Regions from separate parts of the Clostridium sp. ETTB3 genome, predicted to be linked through region 1. Evidence: riboswitches for the same ligand, from Rfam matches in the RefSeq annotation. Region 1 holds a riboswitch; the other holds the start of a gene.

What was found. Region 1 has a riboswitch for thiamine pyrophosphate ahead of thiT (energy-coupled thiamine transporter ThiT). Riboswitches for the same ligand answer to the same signal wherever they lie in the genome.
Region 2: it holds a riboswitch for thiamine pyrophosphate, as region 1 does, so the genes downstream of both, thiD (bifunctional hydroxymethylpyrimidine kinase/phosphomethylpyrimidine kinase) here and thiT (energy-coupled thiamine transporter ThiT) in region 1, are expected to answer to the same signal.

Annotation. Positions count from the first base shown of each region.
Region 1 covers NZ_CP199832.1:114,754-120,216, forward strand. The annotation lists gene ACUN06_RS00525 (DUF7922 domain-containing protein) at 1-358, shown strand, start outside; gene ACUN06_RS00530 (hypothetical protein) at 520-1,344, shown strand; gene thiT (energy-coupled thiamine transporter ThiT) at 1,392-2,039, opposite strand; TPP riboswitch at 2,097-2,196, opposite strand; gene ACUN06_RS00540 (hypothetical protein) at 2,219-2,422, opposite strand; gene ACUN06_RS00545 (PadR family transcriptional regulator) at 2,510-2,965, opposite strand; gene ACUN06_RS00550 (DegV family protein) at 2,969-3,814, opposite strand; gene nrdD (anaerobic ribonucleoside-triphosphate reductase) at 4,048-5,463, shown strand, end outside.
Region 2 covers NZ_CP199832.1:1,863,566-1,869,028, reverse strand. The annotation lists gene ACUN06_RS09205 (NERD domain-containing protein) at 1-848, opposite strand, end outside; gene ACUN06_RS09200 (DUF2232 domain-containing protein) at 1,177-2,136, shown strand; gene ACUN06_RS09195 (HAD family hydrolase) at 2,248-2,976, opposite strand; TPP riboswitch at 3,208-3,307, shown strand; gene thiD (bifunctional hydroxymethylpyrimidine kinase/phosphomethylpyrimidine kinase) at 3,590-4,387, shown strand; gene thiM (hydroxyethylthiazole kinase) at 4,404-5,216, shown strand; gene tenA (thiaminase II) at 5,218-5,463, shown strand, end outside.

The DNA of each region.
Region 1 (5,463 bases):
TGATAGTATAGATGAATTAAAATATACAAAATGGTATAAAGTGCCAGTTAATGATTTGCGTGAAATGTGCAATATGAATAATTATAATAAATATACATTAGCTTATTATCCAATGTTAAATTATTACCCATATATTAAAAAGTATGGATTTTTTATGATTGGATATAAATGTGATTCAAAGGGAAATCTAAAACATATTATTTATGGAGTGCCAGGAAAGAAAGATAAGGATGAACAACCTTATGATGGACGTACAGGATTTGTAACTTGGGTAAGTATTAAAAATAATGCTAATAATGGTTGCTGGTTAATGTTTTATGATTTTAAAAATTCAACAGTGGTTGTCCCAATGAAATAATCAAGGAAAACATAATAAATTAAATAACATATTTAAATATTCATTAAAGATTAATATAGCAATTTAATTTGCTAATATTGGAATAAAGTATTATAATTATCTTTATTAGGAGAAGCTTATGCTTCTCCTATTATTTTAATTGGAATTTAGAGGAGATACAAATGTCAAAAACATTAAAAAATTATATTTTATTTATATTTTTAATAATATTAATTTTTAATTTTTCGGGCTGTACAATTATGGAAAAGATCGAAGAAAAGCTTGGATTAAAAAATGATTATTTTGAATATTTAAATTCAAATGATATAGAACAAATTAGTATTCAAAGCACAAGAGATACTGGATTTAAATTTATAGTTACAGAGGCTAGTGCTATTAAGGAAATATATAGTATATTATCTAGAGCAAAGGTAAGTGAAAATAAATCAAGTTTAGACCCAGATTATAAGTTTGAATTTGATTTAGGAGATGAAATAAAAGAATTTAATTATGTTGTAGGAACTGAAGATGGTAATTTTTATAATGATGATAATGTATTTTCAGTTTCTAAGAGACTTGATGAAGTAATAATAAAGAATTTATCTTTTATTAGAAAGCCTAGAGATTTTGATTATATTTATTATCAAACTATATTAGAAGTATTACAAATAGTAAATAAAAATCAAAGTTTAAAAGATTATAATGTAGGAGTAAATATAAGTGGTGATATTGATTGTTTAAAATATGTATTTTCTAGTGATTTAAATAAGTTTTTAGCAGAAGCTAAAAAAATATCTCCTAATATAGAACTAGTAAATAATAATGAACCTAATTTTGATATAGTTATTACAGTAAAAAATAGAGGTTATGATAGTAGTAATTTTAAAACATTGATTACAGTAAATAATAAAAGAGAAAGTACAGAAAATAAGTATTATGTTGTAGCAGTTAATGAATTTAAGGAATGGAATATAGATGTTTTAGAAAATAAGCCTAGTGGATGGTAAAAATAAAAATACACCATATAGCTCAAAAAAGCTATATGGTGTATTTTTTATGCAGTAGTTATATTTGATTTAAGAATTTTAATTAACTTTTCTATTGGTAAAAATGCTAACAAAACTAAACAAATTAATAATTCTCCACCTACAGCTAATCCATTAACAGTTAAAGAATAAACTATTGGTGACATACCTTCAGGTGCATATGAACCAAAGAATACAACACCAGAAATAAAATGAAAAATAAATCGCAACATCATACCAATGCTTGCCCCTAAGTATTTATTCTTAAAAAATCCTGCAGCTCCAACAGCCATAAAAGGTAATGGATAATCAAAAAGAACTTGAATAGGGTTTAATATATATGGATCTAATATTAATTTAAATACTCCAAAAAGGAAACCAGTAAATAATCCCACAGATGGGCCATAAACGAAGGAAATAATCATTATTGGAATCATACTTCCTAAAGAAATGCTTCCACCACCGTTGGGAAGAGAATAAATTTTAATCATATCTAATATGAATGCTAAAGCAATAGCTAGTCCTATTCTTGCAATTAATTTTGAGTTTAATTTTAAAGATTTAAATTTTATAAATGCAATTAATAAGATAGCACAACCAAATAATGTAATTAATGTTAATGGGTTGCTAAAAATAGTTTTTAAATTTTCAACAAGTGTTGATAGAAAATTTGACATAAAAAAATACCTCCTTATTTGCGTAAGAGGGTACCACAATAATAGAATATATATTTTTTTATTCTATAATAGCTTCCCTACGCTGGAATTATCCAGATCAGGTTAAAAGGGTTGATGAAAATTCATCTCTCAGCATTAGGCACCCCTAGCAACTTTATATACTAATTTTAGGTAAAAAATTATAGAAAGTCAACAGTTTTATTAATGTTTTGGATTGCTTTATAATTTGTATTTGTAGATTTATTAAATAAATTAGTTAAACTTATATTAGTACCTAAAGGTATAAGAGTTTCAAATGAAGTTAATGGAATGGTTATGATAGAATCATCTTCTAATAAGATAAAAGCATCATTACCTGTATAATCTAATATCATACCTTTCATAATTTTAACACCATCCTAATAAATTTTTATTAGTTTACCCTTAAATTTAAATAAAAATACACTTAGAAATAATATCTAAGTGCATTTTTATAAATATAAATCCTTATATACAATTTGAAAAACCATTAAAGATTCTTCAATTTTATGTTTTAGTAAACTCTTTCTATTATCAAATTCTTTTTCACCTAAAGGAGTTAGTGAATAAAATTTTTGGAATTTTTTTTTAGGATCATTCCATTGTCCTATTACTAATCCTTCTTTTTCTAATTTTTTTAATAAAGGATATATTCCACCGGTGCTAGGAGTCCAAAGTCCATTTGTTCTTTCTGAAATTTTTGTGGAAATTTCGTTACCATTTGTAGGGCCTGATTTTAAAATATGAAGTACATAAATTGGTAATAGACCTTTTGTAAAAACTTGACCAACAGCTTCTTTTTCCTTTTGTACTTTTTTTATTTCTGCAAGTTTTGCTTTATATTCTTCATATAATCTTTTTTCCTCAGTTTTAAGGTCATTTATGTTATTAAAATCAAAATCACTCATAGTTTATTTATCCATTTTAACTGAAAAACCAAATAATCCAGGACCAGAATGAACACCAAGTGCAGGACTTATTTCTGCAATTTTAATTGATGATATGTTTGGTAAGTTTTTTATAGCTTCCATATATTTAATAGCTTCTTCTTCACATCCTGCATGTAAAACAGCAACTTCACATTTACATTTTTCTAGGTAGCCCTTTAATAATTCTGTCATTTTAGATAAAGATTGTTTTCTTCCTCTAACTTTAGTAACAGTATAATATACTCCATTTTCATCTGTAGTTATTATAGGTTTTAAATTTAAAAGTTCACCTACTGTTCCAGCAAGTCTTCCAATTCTTCCACCTTTTTTTAAATATTCTAATGTATTAAGTGTAAAATAACCAGTAATTCTTTTTCTTATATTAGGTATTTCAGAAACTATTTCATTAAAACTTTTTCCTTCTCTTATAAGCTTTGCAACTTCTAATACTATTTCACCTTGAGGATAAGCTAATATTTTGGTGTCATAAACAAAAGAAGTTAAGTTTGGATGATCTTCTAAAGCTAATCTTAAAGCATTATAACTTCCTGAAAGTCCACTAGAAATTGAAATACAAATTACATGAGTATAACTTTCTTCTTCTAATTTATTTAAAATTTCTTCAGTATCTTTAGCACTAGGTAAAGATGTTTTAGGAATTTCATTTTCTAAATTTTTATAAACTTCTGAAGGAGAAATATCTATTCTATCTCTATATTCAGCATTAGAGTAAATTATTCTAAGTGGTAATAAATTAATATTATTTTCTTTTAATGTATTTAAATCAAGATCGCATGCGCTATCTGTAATTAAAGCAATTTTTTGCATATAAAAAATCCTCCGATTAATTAAATTATATTATTAGTATATCATATAAGATAACATTATCAATAGTGATAATGTTAATATTATCAATATTGATAATGTTGATTAAATATATGGATAAAAATAAGAAAATTTAAAGTAAATTCCAGGAAAATATTTACAAGTAAAATGAGTAGAGGTAAAATGTATATGTATATAAAAAAATACACAATATATTGTGTATAGGAGGCGGGGAAATGCTATATGTAGTTAAGAGAGATGGCAGGGAGGTTGAATTTAATACTGATAAAATTAGGAATGCAATAAAAAAAGCAAGTAATGAAGTTGGAGAGTCATTAAAAGAAAGTGAAGTATTAATTTGTATTCAAAGAGTAATAAAGTATATAGAAGAATCTCAAAAAGAAAAAGTATCAGTAGAAGAAGTACAAAATTTAGTAGAAAAAGCATTAGTTGATAGTGGACATACAAATATTGAAAAAGCTTATTCTGCATATAGAAGAGAAAGAACTAGGGTTAGAGATATAAAATCTGATTTAATGAAAGTTATAAAAAAAATAGGAGTAGAAACTGATAGAGATAATGCTAATGTTGGAAATAATTTTAGTTCTAAATTATTAAGGATAGCATCAGAGTCTAATAAGTGGCATAATCTTTATAATATGCCCAAGCATTTAGCTAAAGCGCATGAATTAGGAGAATTATATTTTCATGACCTTGATTCATATAACTTGACTACGAATTGTTTGCATATACCTACTGGAGAAGTTTTAAGTAGAGGATTTAATACTGGTTATGGAACGATAAAAGCACCTAAACGAATAGAAACAGCAGCAGAATTATCATGTATATTATTACAATCAACTCAAAATGATATGTTTGGGGGGCAATCACATCCTGATTTTGATAATGATATGGCACAATTTATTGAACCTACAAGAAACGAAATAAGGGAGGAGTTATTAGAATTAGGAATAGAAGAAAAAAGGTTAGATGATTTAGTAGAAAAAAAATTAAGAAGTAGAATTCATCAAGCTATGCAAGGGGTTGTTTATAATTTAAATACAATGCATTCAAGAGCAGGTTCACAAGTGCCTTTTTCATCTGTAAACTTAGGAATACCAAATTCAAATGATGCAGCATTAATTTGTGAAATATTTCTAAGGGAATATGAAAAGGGATTAGGAAAAGGTGAACAACCTATATTTCCTAATATAATTTTTAGAGTTAAAAAAGGAGTTAATAGGGAGCAAGATGATCCTTATTACTATTTATTTAAAATTGCATGTGAAGTTGCATCAAAGAGAATGAATCCAACATTTATGAATATAGATGCTGATTTTAATAAGGAATATTATGATAAAGGGTATATTCCAGCAACAATGGGATGTCGGACTTATTTAATGAAAAATGTTAATGGAGAACCAGGATGTAAAGGAAGGGGAAATATAGCACCAATAACAATTAATCTTCCTAGGATAGGTATAGAAGCAAATAAAGATATAAATAAATTTTTTGAAATATTACAAAATAGATTAACATTGGCAAAGGAAGCTTTGCTTCATAGATATAGTATTTTAAAAAAATTAAAAGTTAAAGATTTACCTTTTGTAGCGGGGCAAGGTTTGATGAGGGGGTCAGAAGATTTAATGCCT
Region 2 (5,463 bases), 1.1 Mb from region 1:
GTAAATAAAATAATTAATTTGCTATGGTTAATAAAGTTAAAAAGTTTATTAAATACAATATCAAAGCTCCAACTTTTATTTTGAAGTAGTAATTCTTTTATTTCTAAAGGAGAATATTTATTATTTTTGCTTATATTATTTTTAATAAAATAAGGTAAATCTTTTGCATTTACAATTGATGTATTGATATCTTTAGTTTGTGCTACAACAAATTTATCTTGAGGTAGTGCAATTACATTAGTAATTGGAATATCAAAAGATAGGATTTCAGATAAAATGTTGTAGCATTTAATACATTCATTTGATAATTTATTTAATATATTATTATCAAGTACATAATCATTATTGAAGCTTTCATTATTTAATTTATCTTTATTAAAATATTTAGTCTTTAAAAAATCATCATAAGGATAATTTAAAGTTTTAATTATAAAAATACAACTATTGGTTATTACTAAATCATCAATATAACAACTGTCTTCATCATTATCTTCTAAATGAAGGTTATTTAATACAATACTTTCATTTTTTAAGCTTTTTAAACAATGATAAACTTTGTGGCAATTATGAAGTTTATTAAAACAATAGCTTAAATCTATATATATTTTATTATATATATTAAACTTAAGTGCACATAAGTGAACTAAATATAAAAAATAAATAGTAGCTAATGTATTAAAGTTTATATGAAGTAAAAAACCTATGGTAAAAAGCAAAAATGGGAATCTTAAAAAAGATTTAGTTAAGATAAAAGCTAATATACCAATTGTGATTTTTATTATAAATTTTAAAAGGTTAAAAATAATTCTAAAAATAAATAAAATAATATCAAATAAAATAATCAACATTAAAGTTAACCTCCTTTAATATTAGATTATCTACTTTTTGGAAAATTATTCATTTTTTTTATTTTTAGTCATTTACATAACTCCTATTACATATATTAAAACATAAATAATTAAAAATGTCTTAAAAAGAGGTGTAATTATGAGTATTTATGTTTTAAAGGATTATGTTGAAGATTGTATTAAGAATTGTGTTAAGCCAACATTTGAGGGATTGAATATTTATTATAAAGCTAAAAAAAATAAAATTTAAGAAAAGTTTACTTTTAACTTCTAAAGAAAAGAGTATAATAATTAAAGATACAGTAAGATTAAGTGTGGTGAATGTAAATTGAATACAAAAAAATTAACAGAATCAGCAATGTTATCAGCATTATTTGTAGTTTCAAGTATGATAGCAATTTATACAGGAATAGCATATACACTTTATTTAGATATGGTTGTACCACTTTTTGTATGCCTTATTTATATGAGACTTGATTTAAGACATACTTTACTTTCTTCAATTACTTCATTACTTATAGTAACATTTGTAATAGGTGATGTTGCATCAGCAATTTGGATGAGCCAAGGTATTTTAATGGGATTAATTTGTGGATATTTTATTAGAAAAAAGGAAACAATTTTTGATGATTTATTTTATTCAGCAATTTTAGGAACTTTTATAATGGTATTAATAGACATATATTTTTCTAAATTAACTGGATATAGTTTTATGAAGGAATTTGACAGTTATAGAGATTTATTTCCATTAGGAAGTGAATATATGGCAATGGCATTTAATATTTTTGTAGCAATGATGCCAATGAGTACTATTTTAATAGTTTATGTTGGAGCTTTACTCATTGGTAAAAAGCTTATGATATTAAATGAAAATTGTACTGAAAAGTATATGATAATTAAAAATTTTAAAAGATATGGTTCATATATTTGTTGTAGTAAAAAAACTTATTATTTTGGAATAATATATTTAATTTTAACAGAATTAATAAATTTAACAGGATTTGAATTTAAATTTGTTTATTTTAAAACTGTTATTATGGCAATAAGAGTAATTGTAATATACTTTGTTTTAAAGGATTCATTTACTTTTGTAATAAGAGGAATTTTTAGTAAAATAAAATCAAATGGCATGGCGCAATTAATTTGGTTAGGTGCTATTTATATGTTATTAATTGATTTTAAGTCTACTTTTATAATTTTAGTTATAGGAAGCCAAATAATAAATTATTCTATGAAGTTAAGAGATGCACAAATTAATATGTTAAAAACATCAATTTTAAAAAGATAAAAATAAGGAGATGTCGCATTAAGAATAAATATTACAATATATTGTGTTGATTTTTATTTTTTAAAACAATATGTTGTGTGTAAAATTTTTAGTACGACAGCCCCTTATTTTTTATATAAGAGTAAGAGAATTTACATCTAATTTATAAGTTGCATCTTTTCTTTCAACTATAATATTAATTTTTTCCTTTAATTCTTCATCATCCATTATTTTAGAAATAAGTTCACGAGTTGGATTCATTGCAAAAGGTATACCAACTGATTTAAGCATAGTGAAATCACCAGCAGTATCTCCATAAGCATAACTTTGGCTTAAATCAATATCATATTTTTCGCAAAGTTCTTTTATTGCCTTTTCCTTGCTTTCAGAATCCCACATTGGAATAATGTTACCATTATATTTATTTTCAGAATCTAATTCATAAATTGTCCCTCTATAATCATCCATATTATATTTCGATGACATTTCTTTAACTAATTCAATAGGAGAACCAGAAATAGCAATAACAATATCCCCTTGTTCTTTGTGCCACTTTATTCTTTCTCTAGAAAATGTATAAACTCTATCACCTTTTTGTTCAATAACTTTTTTTGCAATATAATCTATATGATATTTGTCTAATCCTAATATTGCTTCTGTATAAACATCAACCATCTTTAAAAGGTAAGTATCATAATCACCTTGTCTTTTGTCCCAATTAATATAAGCAGGTTTTACTTCTTTATACCATTTTTTTTCATCTACAAGGTCATATTTTATTATTTTTTTAAAAACCTCAGTTATAAGTCCTTCTCTGTAAATTGTTCCATCTATATCGAAAAATGCAGCTTTTCTTGACATATAAAAACCTCCTTATGTTCATTAATAAAATTATTATCTTATAGTTATTAAGGTATATGATAATAAAGATAAGCAAAAATTGCAAGATTAATTTTAAGGAGTATAGTTTAAAAATGTAGATAAATAAATTTAATGAGGTTTAAAACAAATAAAATATAATATAATAGAATGTATTAATTGTAAATCTTGACAAAAGGTAGCTAAATAATATAATAAGTATATAAGAATTAAATAAAATGCTAGGGGTGCCGAAAGGCTGAGAAATAAATTATTATTAACCCTTGTACCTGATCTGGATAATGCCGGCGTAGGAAAGCTTGTTGATGTATACTAAAAATGAACCTATTAAATTTAACTTAAAATATTTCAATATAAAAATGTTTTATATTTATTTTACTTAGGAAGATTTTTAATATAATTTTAAATGAAATAGCTGTATTCCAGTAAGGAATATAGCTTTTTTTATGTATTATGAAAGTTTAATTTTTGAAATAGTAAGGTTAGTGAGAGTAATTAAGTTTAAGATTTAAAATTTATAATTTTAATATCATGAACTAAATGAGTGATAGTTACTTTGTTTTACTTAAAATTTAAAGTTTAAAGGAGAAGAAAAATGAGAAATTACAAAATACCAACATTAACAATTGCAGGTTCTGATTCCTCAGGAGGAGCAGGAGTACAAGCTGATTTAAAAACATTTAGTGCTATAGGTACTTATGGAATGAGTGTTATTACTGCAATAACAGCTCAAAATACACAAGGAGTTTTTCTTGTTGAAGATTTAAGTAAGGAAATAATTGAAAGGCAAATAGAAGTTGTATTTGAAGATATAACACCAGCAGCAGTAAAAATAGGTATGGTATCTAGTCCAGAAATTATTCATACTATTGTAAATACTTTAAAGAAATATAAGCCTAAATATTTAGTGGTGGATCCTGTTATGATATCTAAAAGTGGATATTCATTATTAAAGCCAGAAGCTAAGAAAAGTTTAATTGAAGAACTTATACCAATGGCTTATATAATTACTCCAAATACTCTAGAGGCAGAGGAAATTACAGGAATAAAAATAAATGATGTAAATGATATGAAGGAAGCAGGGAAAAAAATATTAGAATTAGGTCCTAAATTTGTGTTAATGAAAGGTGGGCATTTAGAAGGAGATGCTGTGGATGTATTAATAGGAAAAGATACATTTGAAATTTATAAACAAGAAAGATTAAATAAGAAAAATACACATGGAACAGGATGTACCTTATCATCAGCAATAACTTCACACTTAGCATTAGGTTATGACATAGCTGAGGCTGTTAAGTTAAGCAAAGAGTATATAACAGAAGCAATAGCACATAGCTTTGATATTGGTAAAGGGGTTGGACCTGTTAATCATTTTTATAAATTTGAGGATTAAACAAGGAGAATAAGTAATGTTTGAATTAATAAATAAAGTTAAAGAAATAAATCCTTTAGTATTACATTATACAAATGAAGTTACTATAAATGATTGTGCAAATATAACACTTGCATTAGGGGCAAGTCCTTTAATGAGTTATTCTGATGAAGAGGTTGAAGAAATAGTTAGTGTTGCTAGTTCAGTAGTAATTAATATTGGTACTATGAATTCAAGTAGATTAGAGTTATTTGTTAAAGCTGGAAAGGCAGCTAATAAATTTAATAAGCCTGTTGTATTGGATCCAGTAGGTGTTTTTGCAACTAAAACAAGAATAAATTTTGTAAATAAACTTTTAAATGAAATAAAGTTTGATGTTATAAAAGGCAATGTTGCAGAAATAAAGTTCATTGGAGGATTGGATGTAAGAGGACAAGGCGTAGATTCATTTGATGATGGAGAAGATATTTCAGAAGTTATTAAAAACGTAGCTAAAAAACTTGAGTGTATAGTTGTTGCTACTGGAAAAGTAGATTTTATTAGTGATGGCAATGATGTTATAAAAATATTTAATGGAACTCCAAAATTAAAAAGTGTTACAGGAACTGGCTGTATGACTGGAAGCTTAATAGGAAGCTATTTAGGTACTTATGATAAGTTAGTAAGTTTAGGACAAACTGATAATTTAAAAAAAATAGAAGCAGTTGCTATGGGAATACTTACAATGGGATTAAGTGGGGAATTAGCTGATAAGAATGACATAGCAATTGGAAGCTTTAGAGAAGAACTTATGAATAATGTTTATAAAATGAATAGTAAGAAATTAAAGGAGTATGGAAGGTGTGAATAATATGAAATTTTCAGAAGTTTTATTTAGTGAAGTAAAGGAAATTTGGGATGGATATTTAGAGCATCCATTTGTTAAAGCAATAGGAGAAGGAAGTTTAGATAAAGAAAAATTTAAGAATTATTTAATTCAAGATTATTTATATTTAAAGGATTATGCTAAGGTTTTTGCTATGGGGTTAGTTAAAGCATCAACTATGGATGAAATGAAGTTTTATCATGAATCTATAAAAGGTATATTAGATGATGAA